DNA from 2 places in the Evansella sp. AB-rgal1 genome. Region 1 is predicted to be linked to the other one. Evidence: a T-box and tRNA genes for the amino acid it is inferred to sense, from the RefSeq annotation. Region 1 holds a T-box; the other holds one or more tRNA genes.
What was found. A T-box is a leader RNA that pairs with one kind of tRNA and senses whether it is charged. The one in region 1 lies ahead of serS (serine--tRNA ligase), so its partner is inferred to be a tRNA-Ser.
Positions count from the first base shown of each region.

Region 1 (16,492 bases):
ATATTCTGGGTCTACAGTCAATAGTGCAGCTTTGAGCCAGTGACTCAAACCATAAAAAAACAAAACTGGTTTTATTGTTGTGGGGGATTGTATTGCTTGGTGAAAATACGTATCCCCAAGTTTTATATAATAAACAAAAGAATAGCTATTTTTAAATGCAAGCTCATTTGCTGCTTGTATATCCTTTTTTTCGTAAGATTGCTGTAAATAGTTTTTTGAAAACTCTACGGATTGGAATAAAGTTACAAAGTTGTTTGAATTCACTTTATACACCTCTACCTATAGAATTATGCGAAAAGTTCAATTACTATCCGAGAGATTGTAGATTTGTAAATCACAGGTTTTTCCGAATTATCCAAATACTTAATTCTACCTTGACAGTAGTTTATCCTATTGTTAAGCTACTAATAATATTTTGCGTAAATAGGTGAAAGGGGATAGAATATCACATGTGGGAAACTAAGTTTGCAAAGGAAGGCTTAACGTTTGATGATGTGTTGCTAGTTCCAGCTAAGTCAGAAGTGTTACCGAGAGATGTTAGTGTAAAAACAAAGTTGTCAGATACACTTCAGTTGAACATTCCAATAATAAGTGCAGGAATGGACACTGTTACGGAAGCTGAGTTGGCGATAGCCATAGCTCGTGAAGGTGGATTAGGAATTATTCATAAGAACATGTCAATTGAAGAACAGGCTGAGCAGGTAGATCGAGTGAAACGATCTGAGAGCGGTGTAATTACAAATCCTTTCTATCTATCTGAAGATCATCAAGTTTTTGATGCAGAGCATCTAATGGGTAAATACCGAATTTCAGGTGTTCCTATTGCAGATGAGAATCTAAAGTTAGTTGGTATTTTAACCAATCGTGATCTTCGTTTCATTGATGATTATTCTATTCCTATTAAAGATGTAATGACAAAAGAAGGCCTTGTTACAGCTCCTGTAGGTACAACCTTACACGAGGCACAAAGCATATTACAAAAATATAAAATTGAAAAGCTTCCTCTTGTAGATGATGAAGGTATTTTAAAAGGTCTTATAACAATTAAAGATATTGAGAAAGCAATCGAATTCCCTAATTCTGCAAAAGACTCTCAAGGCAGACTAATAGTAGGGGCTGCTGTTGGAGTTGGTGGTGACTCTGATTTACGTACTAAAGCCCTTGTTGAAGCTGGTATAGATGTTCTCGTTATTGATACTGCACATGGACATTCGCAAGGTGTGCTGGATAAAGTGCGTGAAGTAAGAAACAACTACCCTAACTTGAACATCGTTGCTGGAAATGTAGCAACGGCAGAAGCTACAAAAGACCTTATTAAGGCTGGAGCAAATATAATTAAGGTTGGTATAGGTCCAGGTTCTATCTGTACAACCCGTATTGTTGCTGGGATTGGTGTTCCTCAAATAACAGCTATTTATGATTGTGCAACAGAAGCACGTAAACATGGAATTCCTGTTATTGCTGATGGGGGAATAAAATATTCAGGTGATATAGTGAAAGCACTAGGTGCTGGTGCACATACAGTTATGTTAGGGAGTTTACTAGCTGGTGTTTCAGAAAGTCCTGGCGAAAGAGAAATCTTCCAAGGGAGACAATTCAAAGTATACCGTGGAATGGGGTCTCTAGGAGCAATGGAAAAAGGAAGTAAGGATCGTTACTTCCAAGAAGGAAATCAAAAATTAGTACCAGAAGGAATTGAGGGCCGTATTCCTTATAAAGGACCTCTCAAAGATACCATTCATCAGTTAGTAGGTGGTGTACGAGCTGGCATGGGATATTGTGGTACAAAATCAATGGATGAACTAAGAAATGATTCTCAATTTATTCGTATAACAAATGCTGGTTTAAAGGAAAGCCATCCACATGATGTACAAATAACAAAAGAAGCCCCGAATTATTCACTGTAATGGTAAAAAATAATAGTAAAGATTGGTAGGTAGGGGTTATACCCTATCTATTTTTTTTTATGTTTGTATGGTAAAATGACGTTTGTTGTTGTATTTTTCAAAGATCAAAATAAAGGTAATTCATATATATTGTACAAACAAGAATGGAGAGGATAAGAAAATGATGATAAAGAAAACAGGAGTTCTATGTTTATCGATCCTAATACTATTTATTAGCTTTTTTATAATAGGTTCCACTACTACTATGGCAAATTTTGATATTGGTGTTGATACTGCCATATTAGTTGATGCAGATACGGGAAAAATTTTATTTGAAAAAAATATAGATCAACCACGTCAACCAGCTAGTATGGTGAAGATGATGAGTGAGTATATAATATTAGAAGCGGTCCATAATGGGGAAATTAATTGGGATCAACTAGTTCCTATAAGTCCTTTTGTAGCGGAGATGTCTCATGAACCGGGTCTTTCTAATGTTTTTTTACGTGTTGATGGGGAATATACAGTGAGAGATTTATATGAGTCTGTTGCAATCGAATCAGCTAATGCTTCCACTGTCGCACTAGCTGAGTTGATTTCTGGTTCGGAAGGTCGATTTGTAGAAAGAATGAATGAAAAAGGAAAAGAGCTTGGTTTAGGAAAGCTTTTGCGTGATGAAGGAACTGGAAACCTTGATGATCTTGCAGCAAGTCGTGTAGGTGATTTCCAATTTGTAAATACAACAGGACTTCCTAACAGTTTGATGAATGGAAACCATCCTGAAGGAACAGGCGTAGATGAGAACAACTATATGTCTGCTAGAGCTACTGCAACTTTGGCATTTCACTTAATAAATGATTTTCCAGAGGTTCTAGATACTGCAAGTATTCCTCAAAAAATATTTATGGAAGGTTCAGGCCTTGATGAAATGACAATGAATAACTGGAATAAAATGCTTCCAGGTTCATTAGTAGAAAACTGGGATTATCAACATACGGATGGGTTAAAAACAGGATTTACTAATAATGCTGGATACTGTTTTGCTGGAACTGCAGAACGAGAAGGTCAACGAGTAATTACTGTAGTAATGCAAGCTGACTCAGAAGGTCACCGATTTGCGGAAACTCAAAAGTTAATGGAGTTTGGTTTCAACAACTTTTCTCGTCAAGAAATTTTCCCGTCAGAAATGGTGTTAGAAGGATATGAAACGCTTCCTGTAGTTAAAGGGAAAGAAGACGAAGTATCCATTTCTACAACGAACAACGTAACGGCTTTTGTTCACCGTGATGAGGTTGATTCTTATAGTTATCGTGTAGAATTAGATGAATCACTCTTAGACGAGGATGGAAGATTAATCGCTCCTATTGAAGCAAATCAAGTAATTGGTACAATGTTTGTTGAATATGTAGGTTCTGGTGAGGAAAACTATATTGTGGGTGCAAATCCTAGTGCTAGAATGGTGGATATAACTACCAATGAATCAGTGGAAAAAGCTGGTTGGTTCTCATTAATAATGAAAAATATCGGTGGTTTTTTCTCTGGAATATGGAGTTCGGTAGCAGACACTATTCGCGGATGGTTTTAAATAAATAAGAGAGTGTCGAATGAGTAAAACGTTTGGCACTACTCTTTTTTTAAAATATTTAACTTAACATGTAAATTTATCCATAATTATTCAGTATTATTATCAATAAATATTAAATATTTGCTATTTTAAGGGTAATTCCTATCGAAATAGTTGTTTTTTTCGATATAATAGAAAAGGTAATATTGGACTGAAAAACCAATGGAGAATTACAATACAAAAATTATTGTAACAAGGGGGAGCAACAAAATGGAAAGACAAGTTGGTACAGATCGTGTAAAACGTGGAATGGCAGAAATGCAAAAAGGTGGCGTCATTATGGACGTTATCAATGCAGAACAAGCGAAAATTGCAGAGGAAGCAGGTGCAGTAGCAGTAATGGCGCTTGAGCGTGTTCCTTCTGATATTCGTGCTGCTGGTGGGGTAGCTCGTATGGCTGACCCAACAATCGTAGAAGAAGTAACAAATGCAGTTACCATTCCAGTTATGGCAAAATGTCGTATTGGACATATTGTAGAAGCTCGTGTTTTAGAAGCAATGGGTGTTGACTATATTGATGAAAGTGAAGTATTAACGCCTGCGGATGAAGTATATCATTTATATAAACGTGATTTTACAGTACCATTTGTTTGTGGTGCTCGTGATATTGGTGAAGCAACTCGACGTATCGCAGAAGGTGCTTCTATGATTCGTACAAAAGGTGAACCAGGAACAGGAAATATCGTTGAAGCTGTTCGTCATATGCGTATGATGCAATCACAAATCAAACAAGTATTAACAATGTCTGATGATGAGTTAATGACGTTTGCAAAAAATACCGGATCTCCATATGAAGTATTAGTGGATATTAAACGTAATGGTAAATTACCTGTAGTTAACTTTGCTGCTGGTGGAGTTGCAACTCCTGCGGATGCTGCGTTAATGATGCAATTAGGAGCTGACGGAGTATTTGTTGGTTCTGGTATCTTTAAATCAGACAACCCTGAGAAATTTGCTCGTGCTATTGTAGAAGCAACGACACACTATCAAGATTATGCTCTAATTGCTGAACTTTCAAAAGATTTAGGTGCCGCAATGAAAGGAATTGAAATATCTACATTAGAGAAAAAGGATCGTATGCAAGAAAGAGGCTGGTAATTAGTGGCCTATCCTTTTATGGAAGGGGGTAGCATCATGATTAAGATTGGTGTATTAGCATTGCAAGGTGCAGTGCGTGAACACGTCCATGCATTAGAAGCTTCAGATGTTCAAGTTATTGTTGTGAAAAAAGTAGAGCAGTTAGAAGCGCTTGATGGATTAGTTTTTCCTGGTGGAGAAAGTACAACAATGAGACGTTTAATTAATTTGTACGGATTTTATGAACCATTAAAAGATTTTGCTAAAAGAGGCAAACCTGTTTTTGGTACATGTGCAGGTGCTATTCTCATGGCAAAGGAGCTAGTTGGACAAGCTGAACCGCATATAGCTGTTATGGATATGAAAGTGGAAAGAAATGCATTCGGCCGTCAACGGGAAAGTTTTGAAGCATTGCTAAAGGTTAAGGGTATCGGAGATGATGTACATGGTGTATTCATTCGAGCTCCTATAATTAAAGAAGTTGGAGAAGGTGTAGAAGTAATTGCTGAATTTAATGGAGAAATTGTTGCAGCAAAACAAGGTCCATTGTTAGCGTGCTCCTATCACCCTGAATTGACGGACGATCATCGCATGCATCAATATTTCGTTGAAATGGTGCGAAATTGTGTGGTACACACTTGATTATTTTAGAAATAATCGGTTATGATAGTAATACTAATAAAAAATGTTGATATTTAATTGCGTGGAAGGGAAATAGTAACAATAGCGATACTCTTCAGAGAGCCGATGGTTGCTGCGAATCGGTGTGTTCCTATCGTGAATCCATCCCAGAGCAAAGTAGTTGAAGTAATAAGTAGGCTACTTCGGTTTCGACCGTTACTCGAATAAGGTGGAAGTGTATTTGCACTTCAACTAGGGTGGCAACGCGGGTTAACTCTCGTCCCTGATATTTATATCAGGGATGGGAGTTTTTTTGTACTTTAAGGAAGTTTAACTTCGCTAAAGGATTAAAGTATAAGAAAAACTAAGGCTTTCGCGATTAAGGACTTGGCGATAAGCCAAGGTTATCTAATACATAAAAGGAGGAGTAGAAAATGTTAGATGTAAAACTGTTAAGAAATAACTTTAAAGAAGTAAAAGCTAAATTAGTTAATCGAAATGAGGATATTTCTGAGTTGGACCGATTTGGTGATCTTGATGAAGAACGTAGAAGACTTATTCAAGAAGTAGAAGAGTTAAAAAACCGGAGAAACACGGTTTCTCAGGAAATATCTCAGCTTAAACGAGAAAAGAAGAATGCCGAGGATTTAATTAGTGAAATGAAAGATGTTTCTACTAAAGTAAAAGAACTCGACGAAATGCTCCGAGGTATAGAAGAGCAATTAGATGCTATCTTATTATCTATTCCTAATATCCCACACGAAAGTGCACCAATAGGGGCCGATGAAGAAGAAAACGAAGAAATACGTCGATGGGGGGATATACCAACGTTTGATTTTGAAGCAAAACCTCATTGGGATATCGCAACTAACTTAGGTATTTTAGACTTTGAGAGGGCAGCTAAAGTTACAGGGAGCCGCTTTGTTTTTTACAAAGGAGCGGGTGCAAGACTAGAGCGAGCGTTAATTAATTTCATGATGGATCTTCACCAAGATCAACATGGTTACGAAGAAATACTTCCTCCTTATATGGTGAACCGAGATAGTATGACAGGTACAGGACAGTTACCTAAATTTGAAGAGGATTCATTCAAAATTAGAGAAGAAGAATACTATTTAATTCCTACAGCAGAGGTTCCAGTAACAAATTTACATCGAGACGAAATTTTGGATGGAAGTGAACTTCCTATAGCTTATACAGCATATAGCGCATGTTTTCGTTCTGAAGCGGGGTCTGCTGGTCGTGATACAAGAGGGTTAATTCGACAACATCAATTCAATAAAGTTGAGTTAGTTCGTTTTGTTAAACCAGAAGAATCTTATGAGCAACTAGAATTATTAACGTCTCACGCAGAAAAGGTTTTGCAGCTACTTAAATTACCTTATCGTGTATTGAATATGTGTACAGGAGACTTAGGTTTTACAGCAGCGAAAAAATACGATATTGAAGTATGGATTCCAAGCTACACTACGTATCGAGAAATATCTTCTTGCAGTAACTTTGAATCATTTCAAGCAAGACGAGCAAATATTAGATTTAAAAGAGATGTAAAAGGGAAAGCGGAATTTGTTCATACTCTAAATGGATCAGGTTTAGCAGTAGGAAGAACCGTTGCTGCTATAATTGAAAATTACCAACAAGCCGATGGTTCTATCATAGTTCCAGAGGTATTACAACCATATATGGGTGGAAAAGAAAGAATTGAATAAGTAGTTATTAAGAAACTATTTTTAAGTATGTGTAACTTAAAAATAGTTTTTTTTGTTACATAGTAAGAATTATTTAAATATAAGATTGTTACAATCTTCACTATCAGTTTATTCCAGTAAAGTTCCAAAGTCTAAATATAAAAGAATTATTAAAAACAGATATAAAATTGCAATAAAAGAAATATAAATGAAACATAAAATAAGTGGTAACATAATCTAACATAGTAAATTTAAAACAATTATATATATTTATACATATATCTGTATAAACAATCGTAATTTTTATTATTTACTATAAGGTTATAATTATTCACTTGAATAAATATTATATTTTTTCAGATAATTTAGTAAACCGAAATATCAGAAATAAAATAATTTTTAGAAAACTATGTACTTATGAGTAGAACTATGATAAATTATTGCTTATAAAAATAGTTGCTAGTTTGTAGGAAATTTTACAAAAATTTAAACAAATTAAATTTATACTCACTAATGAATAAATTATCATATAAAATCAAAAGAACTTTTGTAATATATAATTATTTACTTTTTATAGTAAAAAATGGGGTGAGTAAATGCATAAGCAAGATCAACAAGAAGTACTAGATAATAAAGGATTTAAGAAGCAGCAAGAGTTGTTGGAAGTGAAAGGGTTAAAAACATATTTCTATATGGAAGATAATAAAGTTGCAAAGGCAGTAGACGATGTAGATTTTACTATTAATAAGGGAGAAACTCTTGCTATCGTAGGAGAATCTGGAAGTGGAAAAAGTATCACATCTCTTTCCATTATGAGATTGATACAATCACCACCTGGAAAAATAGTAGAGGGTTCCATTAAGTTAGAGGGAAAAGATTTGTTAAAGCTTTCAGATAGCGAAATGAGAAAAGTACGAGGTAATGATATCGGGATGATATTCCAAGAGCCCATGACATCATTGAATCCTGTATATACAATAGGAAACCAAATCGCTGAATCTTTAATAAAACATAAGAAGATGAAAAAGAAAGAAGCCTATAAAAGAGCAATTGAACTTTTAAAGCTAGTAGGTTTCGCTAGAGCGGAAGAAATCGTAAATGAATACCCACATCAACTGTCCGGTGGTATGAGACAAAGAGCAATGATTGCTATTGCCATGTCTTGTGACCCAAAGCTATTAATTGCAGATGAGCCTACAACTGCATTGGATGTTACCATTCAAGCCCAAATACTAGATTTGATGATAGAAATGAAAGAAAAGTTTGAGTCTTCTATTCTTTTAATTACTCATGACCTTGGTGTAGTTGCTGAAGTATCTGATAGAGTTTTAGTAATGTATGGTGGACAAATTGTTGAAGAAGCCCCTGTGCATGAATTGTTTACGAATGCAAAACATCCTTATACAGAGGGATTATTAGCAAGTATTCCTAATATTGATGCGGATATTGAACGTTTAGAGTCTATTCCAGGAGTTGTACCACCTGCACATCGTTTTCCAAAGGGCTGTCGATTTGCTCCACGTTGTAAGCATGTAATGAACAAATGTAATGAAGCAAATCCTGATCTCTTAGAGTTCGATTCAAAGCACAAAGTCAGATGTTATCTCTATGAAGATTAAGGAGGGGTTATCGTTGGGTGATAAAGAGAAATTACTAGAGGTACAAAACTTAAAAAAGTATTTTCCAGTTAAAGGCGGAGTACTTCAAAGAACTGTTGGAAATGTAAAAGCAGTAGATGATGTAAGCTTCGATGTTTTTAAAGGGGAAACGTTAGGAATTGTAGGAGAATCAGGTTCTGGAAAATCAACGTTAGGAAGAACGATTCTTAGATTACTAGATCCAACTGAAGGAAAAATCCTCTTTGAAGGTGATGATATATCAACGTTAAGCAATCGGAAAATGAGACCTTATCGTAAAGATATGCAAATGGTTTTCCAGGATCCATATGCATCATTAAATCCAAGGATGAGCGTTGGAGAAATAATTGAAGAACCTCTCATTGTTCAAAAGGTGTTAAGCAAAAAAGATCGTAAAGATAAAGTAGTAGATTTATTACAAAAAGTAGGTTTACCTGCAGAAGCAAGGGATAAGTATCCACATGAGTTTTCAGGTGGTCAACGACAACGTATTGGTATCGCTAGGTCTTTAACGTTGAATCCAAAATTAATCATAGGAGATGAACCTGTTTCTGCGTTAGACGTTTCCGTTCAATCTCAAGTGTTAAATTTAATGGAAGATCTGCAAGATGAATTCAACCTTACGTATCTTTTCATTGCCCATGATTTATCTGTTGTGAAACATATTAGTGATCGTGTAGGGGTTATGTATTTAGGAAAACTAGCTGAAATTGGCCCGAAACATCATATCTATAATAATCCGTTACATCCATATACAAGAGCATTATTGTCGGCTGTTCCAATACCGGATGTTGAAAGAAAGCGTGAAAAAATAAAGTTAAAAGGTGAACTACCTAGTCCGTCAAATCCACCAACTGGTTGTCCATTCCATACTAGGTGTCCTGAAGTTCATGACAGATGTAAAGTTGAATTACCAGAACTTGTTCATCAAGGAGAAGGGCAGTATGTGGCTTGCCACTTATATACTAACTAGTAACTAAACAAAAAATATGTTCTTTAAGGAGGTGAGGGGCGGAGGGATCAAGTAGTCGTTTATAGAATCTATTTTTTGAATTTTCAAACATACCAAGGGGGTAAATGAGAATATGAAGTTAAGTAAAATTTGGTTAATGCTTATCTTATCAATGGTTTTAGTTCTTGCTGCTTGTAGTGGTAACAACACTAATACTACTGGTAACGATAACAATAATAACAATGATAATGAAGTAAATGACGACAATAATAATGAGGAAAACAATAACGAGGATCCTTCAGGCCCTCAATCTGGTGGAAGAATTACGGCAGGTATGTATTCTGCACCTGGTCATCAGTTCAACCCAATTTTCTATTCTGATACGTATGAAGCAAACATTTTAAGTTTTACTCATGATACTTTATTAAAGTTAAACGAAGAGTTCTTATATGAGCCACATATGGCGAAAGACTATGAAGTAAACGAAGACAATACTGCAATTACTTATTATTTACATGAAAATCTTAAATGGCAAGATGGTGAACCTTTAACTGCAAATGACGTATATTTCACTTATGCATCTCTTGCAGATCCTGACTATGTTGCTGCAGGTGGAGTTCGTACTGACTATGTTCGATTCTTAAAAGGTTATGAAGAATTCAACACAGGAGCAACAGATGTATTTGAAGGGGTAGAAGTAGTAAACGATTATGAAGTTACATTCCATTTCGCTGAGCCTAACATCACTCCTGAGTTCCGTACAAACTTTATCATTATTCCAGCTCACATTTTTGAAGGTGTTGCTGTAAAAGATATGGTAGATCACCCTGCTTCTCGTGATGGTGGTGAAGTTATCGGTTCTGGTCCATTCAAATTAGATAGCTTTATCGAAGGTGAGCAATACATCCTATCTCGTTTTGAAGATTACTGGGCAGGTGCTCCTTACCTTGAAGGCATTACATGGCGTGTAATTGACCAGTCTATTATGCCTGGTATGCTTGAAAATGGAGATTTAGACATGATTGCTGAGCCAGGTGGAGTTCCTTCTGCTGACTATGAGCGTGTAGACGGTTTAGATAACATCACTACATTCTTAACACAAGCATTTGCATATCAATATATGGGTATTAAACACCACCACCGTACTACAGAAGATGTAGAAGCTGGTGCGATCAATCCTGATAACTGGGTTGTTAACGAAAAAGTTCAAGACAAACGTGTTCGTCAAGCTATGATGTATGCAATCAATCGTCAAGCGATTGTTGATGGATTATTAAATGGTTTAGGTTCTGTATTACATGCTCCATTCCCAGAAGCTTCATGGGCTTATGATGAAAATTCATTTTCTATTTATGACTATAATCCAGAAAAAGCAAAAGAGCTTTTAGATGAAGCTGGTTATAAAGATACAAATGACGATGGATTCCGTGAAGATCCAGCCGGAAATGAGTGGGTGTTAAACCTAGACTACCCAACTGGAAATCAAGTTCGTGAGCGTTCTGCACCAATCATCGTTGATGAATTAGCTGCAGTAGGAATTAAAGTTGAAATGCGTTCTCCACGTGATGCAGGTACGCACTTTGATATCGTTGAAAAAGATAACACTGATTGGGATCTATACTTAGCTGGTTGGAGCTTAGCTACTGGAGACCCAGACCCAGCTGGTATCTGGAAAGTGGATTCAGGATTTAACTACATTCGTTGGATTGATGAGCATAGTGATGAGTTAATCGAAAAAGCTGTTACAGCACCAGACGCATTTGATATTGATTTCCGTGCGGAAGTTTATAACGAGTGGACTGCTTACGTAACAGAGGAAGTACCAATGATTTTCTTATATTCTCAAGACAACATTTACGCATATAACTCTGCGTTACAAAATGTAAAAGAAATGCCAACAGGTATTTACCAAGATCCACACTTATGGTGGTTACAACAATAAAAATATAGAATTGTCGTGTTAAAAAGGGTGCACGGCCTCGGTCGTGCACCTGTTTTTATTCTGTAGGAGGAGTGCTGAATGCATAAGTATATCACCCGTCGTATTTTACAATTTATTCCTATGTTATTCTTTATTACTGTTATTGTATTTGGCCTAGCCAAAGCGGCACCTGGAGATGTTTTATCCGGTGAAAAGCTAGATCCTAATATTCCACATGAAGTATATGAAATGCGTCGAGAAGCACTCGGCTTAAATGATCCTATACCTGTTCAATATTGGAATTGGTTATCTTCGGTTGCAACTGGTGATTTTGGTACTTCCATGCAGTATAGCGGTCGGCCAGTAATAGATTTGATAAATGCTAGAATCATGAATACTATCTATTTATCATTGTTCGCTTTAGCGGTAACTCTTGCTGTTGCTATTCCAATCGGAATTTACTCTGCACAGAAAAAATATTCACTTTTTGATTATGGAGCTACGACCTTTGCCTTTTTAGGTCTGGCAACCCCCAACTTTTTTGCAGGGTTAATAGCGATATACATTTTTGCCTTTACCTTGGGATGGTTCCCTGCACAAGGATCAACAACGACAGTTGGACTAACTGGCATAGAACTTTTTCTTGATAAATTAAAACACCTTGTGTTACCAGGTTTCACGTTGGGATTAGCCAGTACAGCAGCATACATGAGATATATGCGAACTGAGATATTAGAAGTCAAAGGTAGTGACTTTATAAGAACAGCACAAGCAAAGGGTCTCAGTAATCAATCTGTACTTTATAAACATACGTTACGAAATGCTCTTATTCCCATCATTACATTATTAGGGTTAGAGTTTGGAACGTTATTAAGTGGTGCAATTATAACAGAGCGTGTTTTTAACTATCCAGGAATCGGAACATTGTTTATCAATGCGATTCAGAACCGTGATTATCCAGTAATTATGGCGATAAATTTAATATTAGCAGTAACAATCCTAGCAGGGAATTTATTAGCTGATATTTTTTATGCGATTGTAGATCCTAGAATCCGATATGATTGAGGTGAATGCTAATGGAAACGCAAGTGCAAAAAAACATGGATCCCACTCCGGACTTGCAAGGAGCTAAAATAGAAAAAAGCTTGAGTCCTACACAATTGGCATTTCGCCGATTTAAGAAAAATAAGTTAGCTATTGTCGGTATTTTCATTCTTGCATTTTTTGTTTTAATTGCAATATTTGCAGATGTTATTGCGACACACAATCCCAAACAGTATGATATGTATAATATAGAAGCTAAAGCTTCTTCTGAAAACTGGTTAGGTACAGATAGCTCTGGGCGAGATAATTTCTCAAGATTAGTTCATGGATCTCGTATATCCCTTACAGTTGGAGTCTCTGCAATGTTCTTTACATTAGTTATAGGTGTAGCTTTAGGTTCATTAGCAGGTTATTACGGTGGTAAAATTGATGGTTTTATCATGAGGATAACCGATGTTATGATGATTCTACCCTTCTTATTACTAGTTTTAACTGTTATAGCAATCATGGAGAGGATAAATATAGTCATATTTGTCGTCATAATCGCACTGACCTCCTGGCCAACCTTAACGAGATTAATACGAGCAACATTCTTATCACTTAGAGAAAAAGAATTTATACTAGGAGCACGTTCTATTGGTGCATCTGATGCAAGAATTATATTTAAGCACTTTTTACCAAATGCAGTAGGTCCAATCATTGTAAATGCAACGTTAATGATGGCTACCATGATCATCATTGAGTCTGCACTTAGCTTTATTGGATTTGGTATTCCACAGCCAACGCCTACATGGGGGAACATGGTAACAGAAGCCACGAACCTACGTATGCTTGAAAATAACTGGGAAGCCTGGTTACCACCAGGGTTAGCTATTCTATTAACAGTACTAGCAATTAACTTTATTGGTGACGGACTGCGAGATGCATTTGATCCAAAAAGTAATCGATAAGCTATAACCTGCGTACTATTGCGCAGGTTTTTGTGTTTTTACCCTTAAAGGAAATTTGCACAATGGAGAGTGAAAATCATTATAAGATTATTTATTATCCAGAGTTAAGCATACTCAATTCCAGTTGAAAGTAGAGGGAAATGGATACACCGCAGAACGATTGCGTTCAAGGAGGCTCGGATATTCCCCGCAGGACAGAGAGTGGACTGAAGCCAATGGAAATCCAATAAAGTTAGCTTTACTAGATATTCTGGTACGCTTATTTTCAGTGGACATATACAATTTGTCTTTCATTGGAAAAACACGTAAACTCAATATGGAAGGAAGTTTCTTTGTAAGGGTGATAACATGAGTGTAAAAGAACGATGGCTAGAGGAAGACGAATATTTTATGAGACAAGCTATCCTCGAAGCAAAAAAAGCACAAGATATTAATGAAGTTCCTATAGGTGCATTGGTTGTTATGGACGGTACAATTATTGCAAGAGCACATAATCTTCGAGAAAGTCAGCAGCAATCTATTTCTCATGCTGAGCTACTAGCGATACAAAAAGCGTGCGAGGTGGAAGGTAGTTGGCGATTGGAAAATTGCGAACTTTATGTTACGTTAGAACCGTGTCCCATGTGCGCTGGAGCTATTTTACAATCCCGTATAAAAAGAGTCGTATTTGGAGCATTTGACCCTAAGGCTGGTTGCTGCGGATCCATTTTAAATCTATTAGATGAACCACGATTTAATCATCGTGTTATCACAAAAAGTGGTGTTTTAAGTGATGAATGTAGTGAATTACTAACAAACTTCTTTAAGCAGTTACGAAAAAATAAGTTAAAGTAAAATGCATAGTTTGTTATAATCTTCATATATACTATTTCTTTCAACTAAGGAGGGTTTTGATGCGTCCGAACCAAATTTCTTTAGAAACTGCCAAAATGATGTCTGAGAAATTGAAAATGCCTATTGAGCATGTTATGCATACACCGCCACACATTTTAATGGCAAAGCTTCAACAAGTGGAAAAACAGAAATCAAATTCTGAGGAAAACGACAAAGAGGCAGAATAGAAACGGTCTAGTTATTGAGGTTTGGTGAAAGAAGCCAAGTTTTCCATAAATCGTTTTTGCTCTACTATTGCAATTATATTGGAAAAGCTCTATACTTGTATTTGCGTCACTATGACGCCTAACTATATTATCAATTTTGCCGTGCTAAGCGGGGAGGTAGCGGTGCCCTGTACTCGCAATCCGCTATAGCGAGGACGAATCCCTTCTCGAGGTTTTAGCATTTTAGGGTCTGACCTAAGTAAGTGGTGTTGACGTTTGGGTTCTACGCAACGGGAACCCGTGAACCCTGTCAGGTCCGGAAGGAAGCAGCAGTAAGCGGACCCTTCCGTGTGCCGTAGAGTTGCCTGGACCGAGCTAACTGCTTAGGTAACGCCTAGGATGCTATTATCGACAGAAGGTGCACGGCATCTTCATTACATATAAAAGCTATTTGGTCTTTTTCCAAATAGTTTTTTTGTTGTTAAGCGTACTATATTTTTTACTTGTGGATACTAGTTGTGTCATGGAAAGAAGCTCAGATCAAGCGCGCTTAATTGCTCCGCGTAAATTGGTTTAAAAAGCTGCATAGAAGCCTATTCAAGCAGTTCTTCGCTCGAGGTCAAATAACCTGCCAGAACATTTGCTGGTCGCTGGTGATCTTAGGCGCTTGCGCTTTTGCTCCATATAATATTAAACTAGTCCATATTTTTAGCAATTCATTTTGTAAATGTTCAACTCAATCGTTATAATAAGAAGGAGTAAGTTTTTTTGAGCGATTGTTTTAAAACAAAGATGTGATCTAGTAAAAGGGAAGGGTGCGCCATATGAGCTATCAGGCACTATATCGAGTTTGGCGTCCAACATGTTTATCTGATGTTGTTGGGCAAGAACATATAACAAAAACCTTAAAAAATGCGTTACTACATCAGAAACTCTCCCATGCATATTTATTTACTGGACCAAGAGGAACTGGGAAAACAAGTGCCGCAAAAATTATTGCTAAGGCAATAAATTGTGAAAAAGCACCGACAGAGGAACCTTGTAATGAGTGTGCTTCATGTAAAGGTATACAGGATGGTACCATTGTTGATGTAATGGAAATTGACGCAGCAAGTAATAATGGTGTTGATGAAATCCGAGACATACGTGACAAAGTAAAATTTGCACCTAGCGCAGTACCTTATAAAGTTTATATCATAGATGAAGTTCATATGCTTTCTTCAGGTGCATTCAACGCTCTCTTGAAAACGTTAGAAGAACCTCCGAGGCACGTTATATTTATATTAGCTACAACAGAACCACATAAAATTCCCTTAACCATAATTTCAAGGTGCCAACGATTTGATTTTAAACGTATTAGCTCACACGCAATGATGAACCGGATGAAGGAAATCATTGAAACTTCAAATGTGATTGTGCAAGAGGAAGCCTTATCTATGATTGCTCGAGTATCAGAAGGTGGTATGAGAGATGCTTTGAGTTTATTAGACCAAGCGATATCATATGCAGATGGATCAGTGACTCTTGAAGATGTTCTTTCTATTACTGGCGCAGTATCCCAACAGCTTTTTTACAGTATTGCATATGCTATGAAAAATGGAGACGTTGCAACTGGGTTGTCTGCAGTAGATACAATTATACGAGAAGGAAAAGATCCTAATCGTTTTCTAGAAGATTTGATTTTCTTCTATAGAGATATACTTATGGTAAAAGCAGCTCCTAACTTAGAAGAAAGTAAAAATAGGCTGGAAATGGATGATGAATTTAAAGAAATATCTGAAAAGCTAGACCAACCATATATTTATTCCATAATGGATCAATTAAATCATTATCAACAAGAAATGAAATGGTCAAATCATCCAAAAGTATTTTTAGAAATGTTTATCGTTCAAGCTTGTCAGCTATCAAAAGATTCTACTTCAAGTTCTGTGGACCAAAGTGAAACGGTACAATCTTTATTAAATAGAGTTAATCAGTTAGAAGCAGCTCTCCGTCGCATAACGACGAATCAAGGAGTAGAAGGCTTACAAGGGGAGCGGAGTTCTGAAGCAC
Region 1 is NZ_JBGUAU010000051.1:2,442-18,933, reverse strand. It holds gene ACERII_RS24845 (YaaC family protein) at 1-264, opposite strand, end outside; gene guaB (IMP dehydrogenase) at 450-1,907, shown strand; gene ACERII_RS24835 (serine hydrolase) at 2,068-3,471, shown strand; gene pdxS (pyridoxal 5'-phosphate synthase lyase subunit PdxS) at 3,721-4,608, shown strand; gene pdxT (pyridoxal 5'-phosphate synthase glutaminase subunit PdxT) at 4,645-5,229, shown strand; T-box leader at 5,283-5,496, shown strand; gene serS (serine--tRNA ligase) at 5,643-6,917, shown strand; gene ACERII_RS24815 (ABC transporter ATP-binding protein) at 7,493-8,515, shown strand; gene ACERII_RS24810 (ABC transporter ATP-binding protein) at 8,529-9,506, shown strand; gene ACERII_RS24805 (ABC transporter substrate-binding protein) at 9,619-11,427, shown strand; gene ACERII_RS24800 (ABC transporter permease) at 11,506-12,471, shown strand; gene opp4C (oligopeptide ABC transporter permease) at 12,483-13,400, shown strand; gene tadA (tRNA adenosine(34) deaminase TadA) at 13,749-14,234, shown strand; gene ACERII_RS24785 (YycC family protein) at 14,294-14,461, shown strand; RNA gene ffs (signal recognition particle sRNA large type) at 14,601-14,866, shown strand; gene dnaX (DNA polymerase III subunit gamma/tau) at 15,265-16,492, shown strand, end outside.

Region 2 (16,492 bases), on a different contig from region 1:
AGAAGGGGGCTGGAAGAGGATGGGTAGACAGCTGGAAAAGGTACTGGATGAGGAATGGGTAATGTTGGTGAAGGAAGCCATTCGTTTAGGTCTTAGTTCGACAGAAATTCGTGAGTTTTTACATAACAAAAAGGCAGCTAAAAACATTGGTTAAGTAAAAAACACTTTTAACATTACTTGTTAAAGGTGTTTTTTACATTAGTATTAAAGTTAAGGCTGTGTTAAAGGATAATGTTGATATATCTATACAATGTTGATTTTTACGGAAGGTGCGAGACTCCTGTGTGAAAAGCGGAAAAGGCGAGACCCCGCAGGGAGGTAACGACCGAGGAGGCTTGCGGTTCGCCCTAGGAAAGCGAGCAACCTGTAGTAAAATCAACATCTAAGTTTAACAGAGCCAAAGTTAAAAAGCGTAAGTTATGACTAGTAACCTTGTAATAATAAGCAATATGTATGGATGCTTAATTTGGCGCATGTAGATAAAAGGATATAAAAATTCACACATAGAATTATACGATTTTTGATCTTACTGATAATCCTCTATAGAGGATGATTTTTCATCAAAAGAGGATAGAATTGTTATTGGTAAATTTAATGAATGAAAGATTCTTTTAATAACATCTATCGATGGGTTTTTTTTCATTCCACGTTCAATATAACTTAAATAAGATTTTGAAACTCCTGTCATTCTTGATAACTCCGATAATGAAATTCCTTTTTCTTTTCTCCGTCTTCGAATAATATCTCCAATCATCACACGCCTCCTTCCATATCTTTATATTACACCCTTGTTCATTATATCGCACATTAAGTATTTTATAAAGAATGAAAAAAAAAGAAATCATGAGTAAATACGATATAATGGATGTTTTTTGTTCATTAAATAGAAAAAATGAACAAAAATAAGATTTTTTTATAATACTTCTAATATGGAACTGGTGAAAGAAACTGGAAAAAATGCTTATGTTATAAAAGACGTGAGTTTTTAGAGGTTAGTTAATAAGAGGTTAGGGAGTGTTATGATTATTCAAATAAGAGATGGTGGCATTAATCAAGTAAGAAAAATAAAAAGACCTCAGCTTGAGAGATCTTTTATTTTTGCTTTAGTTTCCATTTGTTATATTCTAGAAAATCACGAAATTCTTCTTTAGATACTCCTGAATCCATTGCTTCTTGTACGAGAACTTTCCACTCAGTATCAAGATCTTCTGTTAAAGAGGTATCAGTTACATTATCTTTTATTAAATGATCAATAGATATATTTAAAACAACTGCGACCTTTTCTAAGAATTGTACAGAAGGGTTTGTTTGAATATTCCTTTCTAGTGCACTTAAATAGGATTTGGCTACTCCAGCTCTTTCGGCTAATTCAGTTAATGTCATACCAGATTCTTTACGATATTTTTTTACTCGTTCTCCTATCATTATCTCTTCTCCTTTAACGGTTTCACTTTGTATTGTAACATACCCTATATGCATTCTATATTATATTTCTTATATTCGTACTATGTAAGGTAAGAATGTCCGTTGTATATCTAATTTTAGAAAAATGTATATATATATAAATATAGCACATTTTTGTTCAGTAAATAGCACAAATCTTAGTAAAGAGGAAAATAATTAGTTTTTCTTTTATTCATTGCATTGAAAACAAATACATGTGCTCTCCAGAAGCTACTATGCACATTGCTTGGAGAGCGCGTAAAGATTACAGTTAATAAGTTGCCAGTCAGTTTTTTAATACATTTTTATACATTAGTTAGAATCCATTGATGACGAACGAGCTGGTATTCCTTTAAATACGTTAAATAAAATAACAAAAGCAATTCCCCAGTAAATGGTGAATGCAATAGGGATTTGTAGATATAATATGTCGAAAATAGCGAATAAAATCGTCGGCAAAGTAACAATATAGGCAGATAAAGTCCAATTTTGTTTATAGCTTAAATTTGTTTTCCTCTTTTTATTCAAAATAATAGCTAAAACAGAAAGAGCGAAAATACCAACGAATTTGGAAGCAGTTAAATACAAGTACATAAAGACGGATAAAAGACCAATAAGGAGTGGAAGAATACCACTGACGCTATCAACTAAAGATACTAGTTCAGATTTAGTGAAGTTCAGACCAAACTCCTGATAATGAAAAGATTCTTGTATTCCACCAGAAATGAAAATAGCTTCTCGTTCCAAGATTGCAAAAGCAGATTCATACTCGCTAATGTCGTTTGCAGTGACATTACCAGAAGGGTCGAATATAATAACATCCTCATCTTCATTAATAATGATGGGGTCACTATTTTCTGCATGAAGTACACCATTGACAATCTCAAAATCAGGGAATGTTTCTGTAAGATGAAATTCCGTTTTTACGAAAAATGAGTTTATCCCAGAACCTAACATAAAGGAAGGTGGAATTGAAACAATAAGCATGAGAGTGAATACATAAAGAATTGTTTTGCCAATCTTTTGGTACCTAAAAGTAGATATCGTAGAGGGCGAGTACAAGCTTTTTAGTAATTGTTGAAATATGTTCATATTATTGGCTCCTTTGAATTTATCCTTCAATATATATGATGAGGAAAAGCTTTATGTCTAAGATAACATATTTTTTATGATCTTTTTAACAAAATATATTAAATAACTATTTGATTTTTTGTCGAAAACATGTAGGATTATGAATGTTAAATAAAAAACTTAACAAAATCTTTACAATTCATTAACAAACAATTAACATTCGAGATTTAGTATTGGGTAAGTGACGAACTAACATGAATAATGTTGAAAACAAGGGGATGAGTTTTTTGGAATTGAGAGATATTCTATTTATGTTTTTTGGTGGATTAGCAATATTTTTATTTGGAATTAAATATATGGGGGATGGTCTTCAAAAAACAGCTGGAGACAGACTTCGTGAAATATTAGATAAATTTACAAGTAATCCTGTTATGGGTGTATTAGCAGGTATTATTGTAACAGTTCTCTTGCAAACATCTACAGGTACAACGGTTTTAGCAATTGGACTTGTTAATGCTGGTTTTATGACATTACGTCAATCAATCGGTGTAATTATGGGAGCAAATATTGGAACGACGATCACAGCATTTATCATCGGTCTTAAAATTTCAGACTATGCTTTACCAATTATTGCGGTGGGAACATTTCTTATCTTCTTTATAAAAAACAAAAGAGCCAATAACATTGGACAAGTTTTCTTCGGGTTTGGTGCATTGTTTTACGGACTTAGTTTGATGGGGAACGGGCTTAAGCCATTGAGGGAGTTAGAGGTGTTTGCAGAACTAACCGTTTCAATGAGTGAAAATCCATTCTTAGGGGTATTAATTGGTACCATTTTTACTGTTGCTGTTCAAAGCTCATCAGCTTCTATAGGTCTTTTACAGCAACTGTATTCACAAGAGGCAATGGAATTAAGTGCTGCACTTCCAGTTCTTTTTGGTGACAATATTGGTACAACCATTACAGCAGTTTTAGCTGCGTTAGGTGCATCCATTGCTGCAAAACGAGCTGCATTAACACATGTTATCTTTAACGTAATTGGAACAATCATTGTTCTAATAATATTGGATTTGTATATTCCTTTTATCGCTTGGTTAGAAAAGATTTGGAATTTAAATCCGGAAATGACTATTGCTGTTGCTCATGGGATTTTTAACTTCTCTAATGTCTTGATTCAACTACCTTTTATTGGATTGCTAGCCCTAATTGTTACAAAAATCATACCTGGAAACGAGACAGTCATAGAATATAAAGCACAGCACTTAGATCCAGCACTTATTCAACAATCATCAGCAATTGCGTTGGGACAAGCAAAGAAAGAAACATTACGAATGGCTGAGCTTTCTGAACAAGGACTTGTAGAAACATCTAAATTTGTTAAAAATAAACAAAAACGACACGCTGAATTAACATACCAATTTGAAGATGCAATAAATAATTTAGATAGAAAAATTACAGATTATCTTATAAAAATTTCTGCTAATTCGTTATCGGCACATGATTCTGCAACACACTCTATGCTAATGGATACTGTTCGTGATATTGAGCGTGTAGGAGATCATATGGAGAACATCATTGAGCTAGCAGAATATCAGATTACAAACAAAGTGAAAGTATCAGGACTAGCATTAGATGACTTAAATGAAATGTTTGATTTAACGATTGATGCTTTAAGACAAGCAATTCGAGCTTTAGAGAATAACGATATAGGAGAAGCGAGAGCTGTGATTTTAAAAGAAGAGAAGATTGATAAAATGGAGCGACAATTACGTAAGAAACACATTATTCGTTTGAATGAAGGGAAATGTGAAGCATCTGCAGGTATCATTTTTGTAGATATGATTAGTAATTTAGAACGTATTGGAGATCATGCGTTAAATATTGCAGAAGCGGTAATTGGAGAAGAATAGAAATGGTAGAGGCTGGGGCCATAACGAAAGTGTAAATCTGAGAACACGAACGATAGGTATCCTTAGTGGAGGAAATATACGATGACTCCGGCGGGATCAAAAGGCAAGGGTGAGACCCCAGGAGTGCTTCAGCACTCGACGGCTCACCAGCCGCCCGCGGAACGCGAAGTATATTTCCTTAGAGAATACTATACGCAAGTATCATTTCGTTCGGATTTCTCAGCGATGGAAACACTTTTGTCTCAGCCTCTTTCTTATTTATTATGTTCATATATAAAATCATAAAAATATTGTATATTTTTCTAGTTACTATATTGACTTATTTTAATAATACATGCTATTATAGTCTTTGTCGCTGATTAATTTAGATATATATGGCGGTGTAGCTCAGCTGGCTAGAGCGTACGGTTCATACCCGTGAGGTCGGGGGTTCGATCCCCTCCGCCGCTACCATATAATACCATGTTGGACCCTTAGCTCAGTTGGTTAGAGCAACCGGCTCATAACCGGTTGGTCGTAGGTTCGAGTCCTACAGGGTCCACCAAACTCAATACGCGGAGGAATACCCAAGTCCGGCTGAAGGGATCGGTCTTGAAAACCGACAGGGGTGTTAAAGCCCGCGGGGGTTCGAATCCCTCTTCCTCCGCCATATTCCGTACATAACGATCTATGTGTTTGTTCTTTACAAGCATATAGATCGTTTTTTTATTTCATCTTATTTATAATAATGGTAATACCCTTTGAAAGACCAGAAAGGAAGAGTTGTATGTATATTGAAATAACAGAAAAAGCATATACTATGTTGCTAAAACAAAGTAGTACGTTAAAAAGGAATAACTTAGCACTAATGTACGATTATGATGGATGTGGATGTGTTGTAAGTGGAGTGATTCATTTGGTTGAGATAATCGAACCAACGGAGAGATTTGTTCAAGGGACCACAAATATTGATACAATACCAATTTGGTATGAAAAACAATATGAATGGGTTTATGATGAGAGAATGGTTGTTGATTTTGTGGACGCAAGTAATAGCTACCGTTTAAAGAGTGACAACCAAATCTTCAATTCAAGAATGAAATTTATTACTAAAATCTAAAAGTACTATATTTTTTATTTGATTTTTGAGGTTTATTATTTGAAACCGAAGGGTAATTCTGATAATGTAAATCTTGAAAAGATTACTACTTTTAGCAATATGTTTAAGGTAGTTTCCAAATGGATGGTAATAGCGCTCAATCAAGCGCTTATATCATATATTTACATATTTAACTATTACAAGGAGGAGATACAAATGGCTTTTACACTACCAGAACTACCATATGCACACAACGCACTTGAACCACACATTGATGAAACAACTATGAAAATTCATCACGGGAAACATCACAACACATATGTAACAAAACTAAATGATGCACTTGAAGGAACAGACTTCCAAGGGAAAAGTTTAGAAGAATTACTAACGAACCTTGATGCACTTCCAGAAAGCATACGAGGAGCAGTTCGTAATAACGGTGGCGGGCATTATAACCACACGTTATTCTGGGAAATCATGGTTCCAAACGGTGGGGGAGCTCCTACTGGTGAATTAGCTAGTGCTATTGATGAAGCATTTGGAAGCTTTGATAAATTCAAAGAGGAATTCAAAAATGCTGCATTAACTCGTTTTGGATCTGGTTGGTCTTGGCTTGTAGTAGATAGTGGCAAGCTATCAGTAACAAGCACACCAAACCAAGACACACCTATTATGGAAGGAAAGACTGCTATCCTAGGTGTTGATGTGTGGGAGCATGCTTACTACTTAAAGTATCAAAACTTACGCCCTGATTATGTTGACGCATTCTTTAATGTTGTAAATTGGGACGAAGTAGCGAAGCGTTTTGCAGCAGCAAAATAAGAAAGATTACTGGCTATCCATTGGGTGGCCAGTTTTTTTATAGTACAGCCCGGTGAATATCCTTTTGTTAATGGCGCACAATAAGTTGTGTCACTGCAAAAGGAGAGTCTGCTAATGAAGAAGTGGGTTCAAAAAATGGTTGGTGATATTGAGTTAAACAAGGATCTAAATGTCCTCCTTATAATTGGGGGCTTGTATGCACTCAGTATTGCCTTATCAAACACTTTCGTAAATGTATACTTATGGAAACAGTCTGGTGAGTTTATTGATTTAGCTCATTACAATTTATCGGTAGTTGTAATGCAGCCAATAACCTTTCTTTTAGCTGGTAGATGGGCAAAGAAGATTGATCGGGTAATCGTTCTTAGATTGGGCGTTACTTTCTTATCAATCTTTTTCTTTACTGTCTTATTTTTGGGGGAAAATGCAGGGGATTTTCTCATTTTGTTAGGAGGTTTATTAGGAATTGGTGCCGGTTTTTATTGGCTTTCGTTTAATGTATTAACGTTTGAAATTACGGAACCTGAAACTCGGGATTTCTTTAATGGATTCTTAGGGTTACTCAATTCATTCGCTGGAATGATTGGTCCAATAAGTGCGGGATTTCTTATTACAAATATGGAAAAGCTAATAGGCTATCGTGTAATATTCGCTATTTCCTTAGGATTATTTGTAACAGCTGTTATTTTGAGTTTCTTTTTGAACAGACGGTCTGCGAAAGGGCAATACCACCTAATAGATGTTTTTAAGGTAAGGAAAGATAACTTGAATTGGAAAAGAATCACGAGAGCTAACTTTTTCCAAGGACTTCGTGAAGGAAGCTTTGTTTTTGTTATTGTTGTATGGGTTTATGTATCCACAGGCAGCGAGCTTGCAATAGGTACGTACGGACTAATAGCATCTGCTGTATCCTTCGTTTGTTATTACTTTGTAGGCAGGTTTATAAAACCTCAATATCGAAAAAGATCGATCCTTGTTGCAGGATTAATTCTATATGCAGCAATTTTTATTATCGTGTTCGATGTTACCTTTACGAAGTTGATTCTGTACGGAATAACTATCTCCATTGCTTATCCTCTATTACTTGTTCCATATGCTTCCCTATCTTATGACGTTATAGGTAGTGCATGGAAAGCTGCAGAAATGAGAGTAGAATATATTGTAATAAGAGAACTTTTTATTAATAGTGGTCGAATCACCTCAATCTTAACGCTAATAGCATTCATTTCCTTCCTAGGTGAGGATAAAGGGATCCCAATTGCTTTAGCGATATTAGGGTTAGGACATACTATCATTTACTGGTGTATTCGTAAGATTGACTTATCTACAATTAGACATCGGGAAAATGTCTAATAAATTTAATGGTATTGGCGTAAAAATTTTCTGTCATCACTTAGCACTCACAGACTTTTTCTAGAACTTTCATTGAAAATATGTTCGATTATGATATAATACTAGTAAATTTAAGAAATGAATCGCCTGCGGTGTTGGTGAACTTCGAGTTTAAGTCGAACCGAACACCAATTCACTCGGGAGCTTTATATAAGAGTATGTACATCATGCCTTTATGTAAGGAAGATGAAAATACTTTTGCGAGCACCCACCTGCTTTTAGGCGGGTTCGTGAAATCTGGAAGATAACCGCATCTGCGGGCAAACATGTTAGACACCTTAGTGAGAGGTGTCTATTCTTATGAAAGGAACAGTGCGATGTCTGAAAAAAAAATGAAACGTAATCATTTACCCATCCGTCTAAACATATTGTTTTTTCTTGTGTTTTTACTTTTTTCTGCATTAATTTTACGTCTAGGGATTGTTCAAATAGTCCAAGGAGAAGAGTTTCAAGAACAGTTAGATCGAACAATAAACTTTAGTATTCCAATTGAAGCGCCAAGAGGACTTATGTATGATCGATTTGGGAATATACTAGTAGATAATGAACTTTTATTTACTGTAACTTATACGAATAGAAATACTCCTCAAAATGAGATGATAGAAACTGCTGAAAAATTAAATAAGTATATTACAATTGAAGAGCCTAGGTATAGTGTAGATCGTGATCGAAAAGAATATTGGGGCATAATGAATAGTGAAGATTTTGTTGCGAAGCTAACTTTAGAAGAAGCGAATGAATTAGAATTGAATGATCGTGATGTTCACCAAAAACGTATTGATAGAATAACTGAGAGAGAATTAAAAGAATTTTTTACACAAGAAGTAGAAGAAGTGTTTCTATTGTGGAGAGAATTTAATCTTGGTTACAATAACTTGCCACATAAGGTGAAGGTTGGAATAACATACGAAGAAGCAGCACAGATAATGGAAAATCTGGAGAACTTACCTGGTGTTGAGATTATAGATGATTCAAAACGTGTGTATGTATATGATGAAACGTTAAGAAATGTGTTCGGAAGTGTAGGGTCGATACCTCGAGACGATATCGATCACTTCTTAGCAAATGGATATGAAAGAAATGAAGAAGTAGGTACCAGTTATATAGAAAGACAGTATGAAGCTGTTCTAACGGGTAGAAAAGGTCGACAAGAAAACGCGGTGGATAGTAGAGGGAACTTGTTAAGAAACCCCGAAATTCATGAAGGTAGTCGCGGGAATGATCTTGTACTTACATTTGATATGGAACTACAACAGCGCATAGAGCAAATAGTCAAAGAAGAGGTAAGTAAAGTTGAATCTAGATACATTGCAGACCCAAACGCTTATGTTGTTATGATGGAACCACACACTGGAGAGGTTTTATCATTAGTAGGTTACCTAGATCAGGAGAATCGACAAACGAAAAATGATTTCGAGGGCACATTTACAAAAGCATTCGAACCAGGGTCAACGATTAAAGGTGCAACTGTTTTAGCCGGTCTTGATACAGGCGTAGTAACAGCTAATACAAGGATTTTTGATAGACCTATTACCAATATACCTAATACACCTATGATTCGTTCCCATCGACCTTTAGGTTATGTAGATGCATTATCTGCTTTAGAGCAATCTTCGAATATTTATATGGTAGAAGTGGCTATGCGGTTAATAAATTACATTCCAGGTGTCTCAGGTAGAAATTGGGGCAACTTTCAAGCTGGTTACGAAACTTTACGCTCCTATTACCATCAATTTGGACTAGGAGTAAATACAGGCATTGATCTTCCAAATGAATCGAGTGGTCTTGGTGGTGAATCGTCTGTTGCAGGGCTTCTTTTGATGTTATCTTATGGACAATATGATACGTATACACCACTTCAATTGGCACAGTATGTTTCGACGATAGCCAACGATGGTTATCGTATTGCTCCTCGTGTAGTGAAAGAAATAAGAGAACCGTTACCGGATAAACGTGAACTAGGTCCTATATCTCAGCAAATGGTGCCGGAAATTTTAAATAAGGTAGACGTTGATGAAAGTCATATGAATACAATACGTAATGGTTTTCATAGAGTTGTTTACGGAAATCGTGGCACTGGTAGAGCTTTGCAAGCATCTTATAATCCCGCTGGAAAAACGGGAACTGCGCAGGTTAGAGTTAATCGACGAGATGCTCACAATCAAACGTTTGTAGGTTATGCTCCTTATGATAACCCAGAAGTGGCTTTTTCCGTAGTCGTTCACGGTATGCATGTAGATGAGGGGGGAGTCTCACTGGCTATCTCTAAAAGAGTTCTGGATGCTTACTTTGAATTGAAAGAAAAACGTCGTGGTCCATTAAAACCTGGCGAGGAATACATGGAGATTACTATAGATGATGAAGAGGAGGAAGAAGAGGATACAAACGAATAAAGGTACAAAAATCCCGTAGAAGGTTCTACGGGATTTATTCTTATCTATACCGTTTTATAAGTTAGTTAGGGGCTGCTATGACAGAGATAACTTCATCATGACTCATATTACTTGTTAGGTTGTATTCACCCATTCTTAGTCTACGGTCTATTCCTAGTTCTAAAATATACCTTTCAAACTCACGAGCATCTTCTATTATTTGTAGTCTTTCCAGCTGTTCAGCGATGTCTCTAGTAGTCATTCCCTCACTTACTATCAATACGCCTTCAATGGTAAACTCTTCTTTTGCTACTTCTGTATCTTGTTGCTCTACTGTATTAGATTCTTCCGTGAAGTCTTTCTCTACTGTAGATTCTACTTCTTCCTCTTGTTGCATAGTAATGCTTTGCAATTCTTCCTGTAGTTCAGCAAGTTCCGTTTGTATGTTATGATACTCATCTGCGGAAAGAACAATGAATTGATCTTCTTCTAAGTACGTAATTGCTTGTTCAGGTGTAATTTCTCCATTATTACTATTCCCCATATAAAACGTTGCAGCAAAAGTGGAGGTGGCAATGAAAATTCCCACTGCTGTACCACGTAATTGATGTTTTATTGACACAATATATTCCTGCCTTCCTTATACTTTTTGTGAAAGTAGTTCATCAATTTCCACTTCACTATAATTCGTTAATGCTGCGATATCTTGGATTGTATTTCCTTCCTCGTACATAGCCAAAACATCGTCTCTTGTTAATTTGGTCCCATGACTTAACGACATATTTTCTAAAGAGTTAGTTGAATTAACCATTAATTCTTCCTCTAGTAAGGATACTTTTTTCTTTATTTGATACATCTCCTGCATAAGTTGAATAGACAAGTTTTCCATCTGTTTTTCAACTTCTTTTCCTCGATCCTTTTGGAAGATGGACAAAACAAAAAGTAAAATGGACAGTATTAATAATCCAATTATTGTTGATTGCATACTATTTTCCTCCGTTTAAAGTTTCATAAAAAAGTACAACTACTTAGTTATATCATAAAAGAAAATATCTAACTAGATGTCTTAGGACCTGTTTGTCGTAAAAAGGCGCTATATAAAGGATGCAATTAGAAAAATAACAAAAATTACCTAGAATATTGTAGAAAAAAACAACTGGTCAATATTAATACACATTTTTTTTATTTTTTTATAAAAACTTTCCTAACAATAGCAGAATGTTGGACAAGTATGACAGATACTGACAAAAATACCTTCTTGTTGGAGTGGCTGTCTCTAGGTAAGATAAATATATAAATAAAAACATTACAACGATCGATATTCAAAAATAAGAAGGAGACAAGTTTTAAATACGAGGAGGGATTGTATTGTCTGTATTACCAAAATTATCCGTTGAGTATAAAAAAAAATATGCTTTAAAATCAAGTAATGTGATGATAGATGTTCTTAATCCTTTTGACTTTCATCATTATAGAGAAGGAGAAAATAATAACATTAGCTGGAAATGGATACAGTTACCGATGAAAGTAGAAGGTAAAAAGCTAAATAAACTAGTCTTTCATAATAAAAAAGATGAATCAGTGAGTATTTCTCTACTAATAAATTATGATCTTACTAGTAATAGTGAAAAACCAGTTGTTTATTATTCCCCTTCGAAGGAAGCTTTAATAATATTCGATGGCAAAGGGTACCGCTTGTATGGGGGAGTAACAGAGTATAGTTCCAATTTTATATGTTGCACAGATAAGGTTGATCTTCAAAAATGGCTTGATGGTATTCCATTGCAATTTCAACCATTAATAAAAGAGAGTAATGGATGGGCAATAGAGCTTGAATTAAATATTAATCCGTCTTCGTCTAGTTATATATATGAATGGGAATTTCAAAGTTCTAATCTACAAGAGTTAGAGGAGTTACATTCTCAATATCGTGACTTATTATTGAACCAAAGATTATCTAATTAATAATCGGAATTTTCTTTCTCTTGATTCTAGCCTCATTTTTTGCTATTATTTTAAGGTATGAGTTAGTTTAGAGATTTGGAGGGAGAAAATATGCGTGTACAAGTAACGTTAGCTTGCACAGAAACAGGCGATCGCAACTATATTACGACTAAAAATAAACGTCAAAACCCTGACCGACTTGAGCTTAAAAAATATAGCCCAAGATTAGGACGTCATACGTTGCACCGTGAAACAAAGTAATAACAACGAGAGTAACAAAAAACTTTAATAGTTTTTGTTACTCTTTTTCTTTTTTAAAAGAAAGTATAACATTTTTGGACTTAGAAAGTTGTCTAGCTCCAGGCGCCAGGACCTCGTGTCAAATAACCTGGCCGATTAAAAAGTAAAAAGCACTTTTTATCGTCCAGAACATTTGCATTTCGGTCCTGAGAGGGCGCCTTGCGCTTTTTTTATTACATATTATAGGGTGATACAAATTGAATAAAAAACATTTAAGGGAAAAAGTAAAAAAGAAATTAGAGTGTATATCGTTGGCTGAAAAAAAAGAAAGAGATAATGTTATTCAACAAAGGTTATTTTCGTTACCTGCTTGGCAGGCTGCAAAAGTCGTTGGTGTAACAATTTCTATGGAACATGAAATAGATACATATACTATTATTAACCACGCTTGGGAGGAAGGTAAAACTGTTGTTGTACCTAAATGTATTCCTAAGGAGCGTAAACTCCTTTTTTATCGGATCACATCCTTTCATCAGTTGGAGGAAAGTTATTATGGTTTAAAAGAACCGATCCCTAATAAAACAGAAAAATATCATCCGGAGGATATGGACTTACTACTAGTTCCTGGCATAGTATTTGATAGAAGGGGGTATAGAATAGGGCATGGTGGAGGATATTATGATAGGTTTTTACACGGTAAGAGTATGAAAACCTGTTCGTTATGCTACGATTTTCAGTTCGTAGAGGTTGTTCCTAATGAGAATCATGATATACCTGTGCAAATTATTATTAAAGATACTGATCTGATGATACTATGATAGTAATTATTTATTTGGGAATATTACAGCTTAGATGGATCCAAACACACTTTTGTTCCTCCTGTTAATATAAGTCTTAAAATATCGGTTAAAGAAAGGTGAAATGCAATTATGGTATATGGAAGCAAAACGACGCGTGTCGTGATCATTGGTACAGGCTTTGTGGGATCAAGTTATGCATTTTCATTAATAAATCAGAATGTAGCAGATGAAATGGTATTACTAGACTTGAGTAAGGAAAAAGCAGAAGGGGATGCGATGGACTTAAATCACGGACTCCCTTTTGGTTCACCTATGAAGATTTGGGCAGGCGATTATTCCGATTGTAAAGATGCTGATCTTGTTGTAATTACAGCTGGTGCTAATCAAAAACCTGGTGAAACTAGATTAGATTTAATTGAGAAGAATGTGAATATTTTTAAAGGCATTGTAGGCTCTGTGATGGAAAATGAATTTAAAGGGATATTTATTGTAGCTACAAATCCTGTGGATATTTTATCTTATGCAACTTGGAAATTTTCAGGATTACCAATGGAACGAGTTATAGGGTCTGGTACGATTCTTGATACAGCTCGGTTTCGGTTTTTACTGAGTCAATATTTTGATTTGGATGTACGTAACATTCACGGGTATATTATGGGTGAACATGGAGATACAGAACTACCTGTTTGGAGCCAAACAAGAATTGGTTCCGAGCTTATTGATCGTTATATTGAGCATAATAAGCCTGATACAAAAAAAGAAGATTTGGATGAGATCTTTATTAATGTACGTGATGCAGCTTACCATATTATTGAGCGTAAAGGTGCAACACACTATGCAATTGCAATGGGATTAAAACGATTAACAAGAGCAATTTTACGAAATGAACATTCCATATTAACTGTTTCTACACTGCTTAAGGGAGAATTTGGGTTAGATGACCTTTATATAGGTGTACCTGCAATTGTTAGTCAAAATGGTATTGAACGAGTAATGGAGATTGATTTAAACGAAGAAGAAATGAAACAACTACATCATTCTGCAAAAGTATTAAAAGAGGCAATGGCTCCTGTTTTTAAGCCTTAGTAGAAGGCATCAACATTCTAACTGAAGTCTAGCTAATGTCAAATAGTGTTAATGGAACTTTTTCTACACAAGGATAATATTTGATTTTTGATCCACCCTAATAACAGGAAGGCATTGAAAAAGATAAAGGAACTTTTTCAATTAGAGGGTACTCATACAAAGATAAAAGCGAATTTTTGAGTGTCTTCAAGACGATAGGAGGGATTCACATGCAACGAATATTATTCTTGCTTGGTATATTTTTTGGAGTTAGAAGTATCTTACGTAATAGATACCGCATTATCAATGCATTTTTATCAAAAAGATGGTTACGCCGTCTTTCAGTAGCATTAGTTATGCGCATCCCTGCAGTTCGAGAGAAAATGATGTATCAAATGCTACGTTAATCCCGAGAAATTTTCGGGATTTTTTTATTCATAGTAACTTCGCATAAATGGGGGTGAGATACTTGAAATGGGAAGGAATATGTTTTGATTTAGATAATACATTGTTTAGTCATGAGCAGGCGTTTAAACGTGCAATAGAGGCTTGTTATGATTTATACTTGTGTAAAGAATGGAGCGTGAAATCTAACGTTTCTTTTGAATATTTTTTTTCTGTATTCAAACGTAATTGTGATAAATATTGGGGGTTGTATGAAAATAAGAAGTTGTCGAAAGAGGAATATAGAACGATACGGTTTAATGAAACGATGAAAAAGTTACATTTACCATGTGAAGATGGTGCTGCTTCTATGTTTCATTCTTATTATGATAAATCCATAGATAATTTTAGTGAGCCATTCCCTAGTTTATTTCCTTTGCTTGATCTGCTAAAAAAGTTGAAACGGAACATAGCAGTCTTAACAAATGGGAAAAGTACTATTCAAAAAAATAAAATAAACCATTTAGGTGTGATTCCATGGATTCAGAGAGAAAATATTTTTATTTCAGAAGACATAGGTTTTGCAAAACCGCAGGTAGAAATATTTAAGTATGCCGAGGAAAGATTAAACATAAAAGCTGCTGAACTACTGTATATAGGTGATTCATGGCTGCATGATGTAGTTGGACCGATGGAAGCTGGATGGGATTCCATTTTCTTAAATACAAGAAAAGAAGAGCGAAAGACAAATCATCAACCTGTTAAGGAATTTCATACATTAGAAGAAGTTCGGTTATTTTTTGCAAACTTTGATAAATAGAGTGGGATTTTTACTCGGTTAAGAGGAATTGGAGGGTTGCTCCATGAATAAATTGGATGTAATAATTCGTTATTGGGAAATTGTTAACCACCTAATAAACCATGAGGGTATGAGAGTAATTTATATTCATAAAAATGGTGAAGAAGTCTGGATGGAAGATGACCGAAAAGAACCATTCCAAATTATTCGACTTGCCCAAAAGGATTTTGATTGGAGCCGTGATGTAAAGGTTGATATAAAAAATACATACGAACAGGCGAAACTTATTAGAAAACGTGTAGGATTACGTTCGGCAAACGTAATAAATGTTATTCTTTCTCCTTATGAACCTGTGGATAGTTATAAAGAATTTATCAATCAGCCATTGCCTTTCACTGCAGGGGGAAAACACCAACAACGAACAATACTAATTCCTTATGATAAGATACAAAGTATTTTTTTTCCTTTAGCTACGGAATGGAATCTAAAAGATATGCCTTCCTTCTTACCTTTACCATCACTGGAGGACGAAGGTAATTATATTCGTTCCTTACGATATTCTGTACAAAACGCCTCAGAAATGCGCCATGAACAAGAGCGGAAAATCTTTATGTTTGGAAAGCCTATCTTTACATACCTATTACTAGCACTAATTATGATTATGTTTACCATAGTAGAGTACTATGGATCTTCTCAAGATGTTGCTACCCTAATTGAATTTGGAGCAAAATTTAACCCTTACATTCATGAGGGGGAATGGTGGCGTTTTTTTAGTTCCATGTTTCTTCACATAGGTTTCCTTCATCTAATGATGAATTCTCTAGCCTTATATTTTCTTGGTAGTGCAGTGGAAAGAATATTTGGTACCTTTCGTTTTATTTTCATATACTTTCTTGCGGGATTTCTTGGTTCCGTTGCAAGCTTCGCATTTAATGAACAAGTTTCTGCAGGGGCCAGTGGTGCTATATTTGGATGTTTCGGAGCATTATTATATTTTGGTTTGATACACCGTAGATTGTTTTTCCGTACGATGGGGATGAATGTACTTGTCATACTGGCTATAAATTTAGCATTTGGTTTTCTAGTTCCAATGGTTGATAATGGAGCCCATATTGGTGGACTAGTTGGTGGGTTTGTTGCGTCAGCCATTGTAGGTCTTCCAAAACATAAAA
Region 2 is NZ_JBGUAU010000025.1:17,148-33,639, forward strand. It holds gene ACERII_RS18795 (anti-repressor SinI family protein) at 20-154, shown strand; gene ACERII_RS18800 (helix-turn-helix domain-containing protein) at 527-754, opposite strand; gene ACERII_RS18805 (helix-turn-helix domain-containing protein) at 1,093-1,425, opposite strand; gene ACERII_RS18810 (DUF1189 domain-containing protein) at 1,756-2,535, opposite strand; gene ACERII_RS18815 (Na/Pi cotransporter family protein) at 2,793-4,424, shown strand; tRNA gene ACERII_RS18820 (tRNA-Met) at 4,801-4,877, shown strand; tRNA gene ACERII_RS18825 (tRNA-Ile) at 4,892-4,968, shown strand; tRNA gene ACERII_RS18830 (tRNA-Ser) at 4,981-5,073, shown strand; gene ACERII_RS18835 (iron-sulfur cluster biosynthesis family protein) at 5,191-5,523, shown strand; gene ACERII_RS18840 (superoxide dismutase) at 5,719-6,324, shown strand; gene ACERII_RS18845 (MFS transporter) at 6,439-7,677, shown strand; RNA gene ssrS (6S RNA) at 7,798-7,983, shown strand; gene ACERII_RS18855 (peptidoglycan D,D-transpeptidase FtsI family protein) at 8,034-10,109, shown strand; gene ACERII_RS18860 (hypothetical protein) at 10,171-10,710, opposite strand; gene ACERII_RS18865 (hypothetical protein) at 10,729-11,073, opposite strand; gene ACERII_RS18870 (hypothetical protein) at 11,457-12,053, shown strand; gene rpmG (50S ribosomal protein L33) at 12,144-12,293, shown strand; gene ACERII_RS18880 (5-formyltetrahydrofolate cyclo-ligase) at 12,530-13,090, shown strand; gene ACERII_RS18885 (L-lactate dehydrogenase) at 13,202-14,158, shown strand; gene ACERII_RS18890 (sodium:proton antiporter) at 14,368-14,544, shown strand; gene ACERII_RS18895 (HAD family hydrolase) at 14,607-15,341, shown strand; gene ACERII_RS18900 (rhomboid family intramembrane serine protease) at 15,385-16,492, shown strand, end outside.
Region 2: it has a tRNA-Ser gene. The T-box ahead of serS (serine--tRNA ligase) is inferred to sense a tRNA for this amino acid. The anticodon was not compared.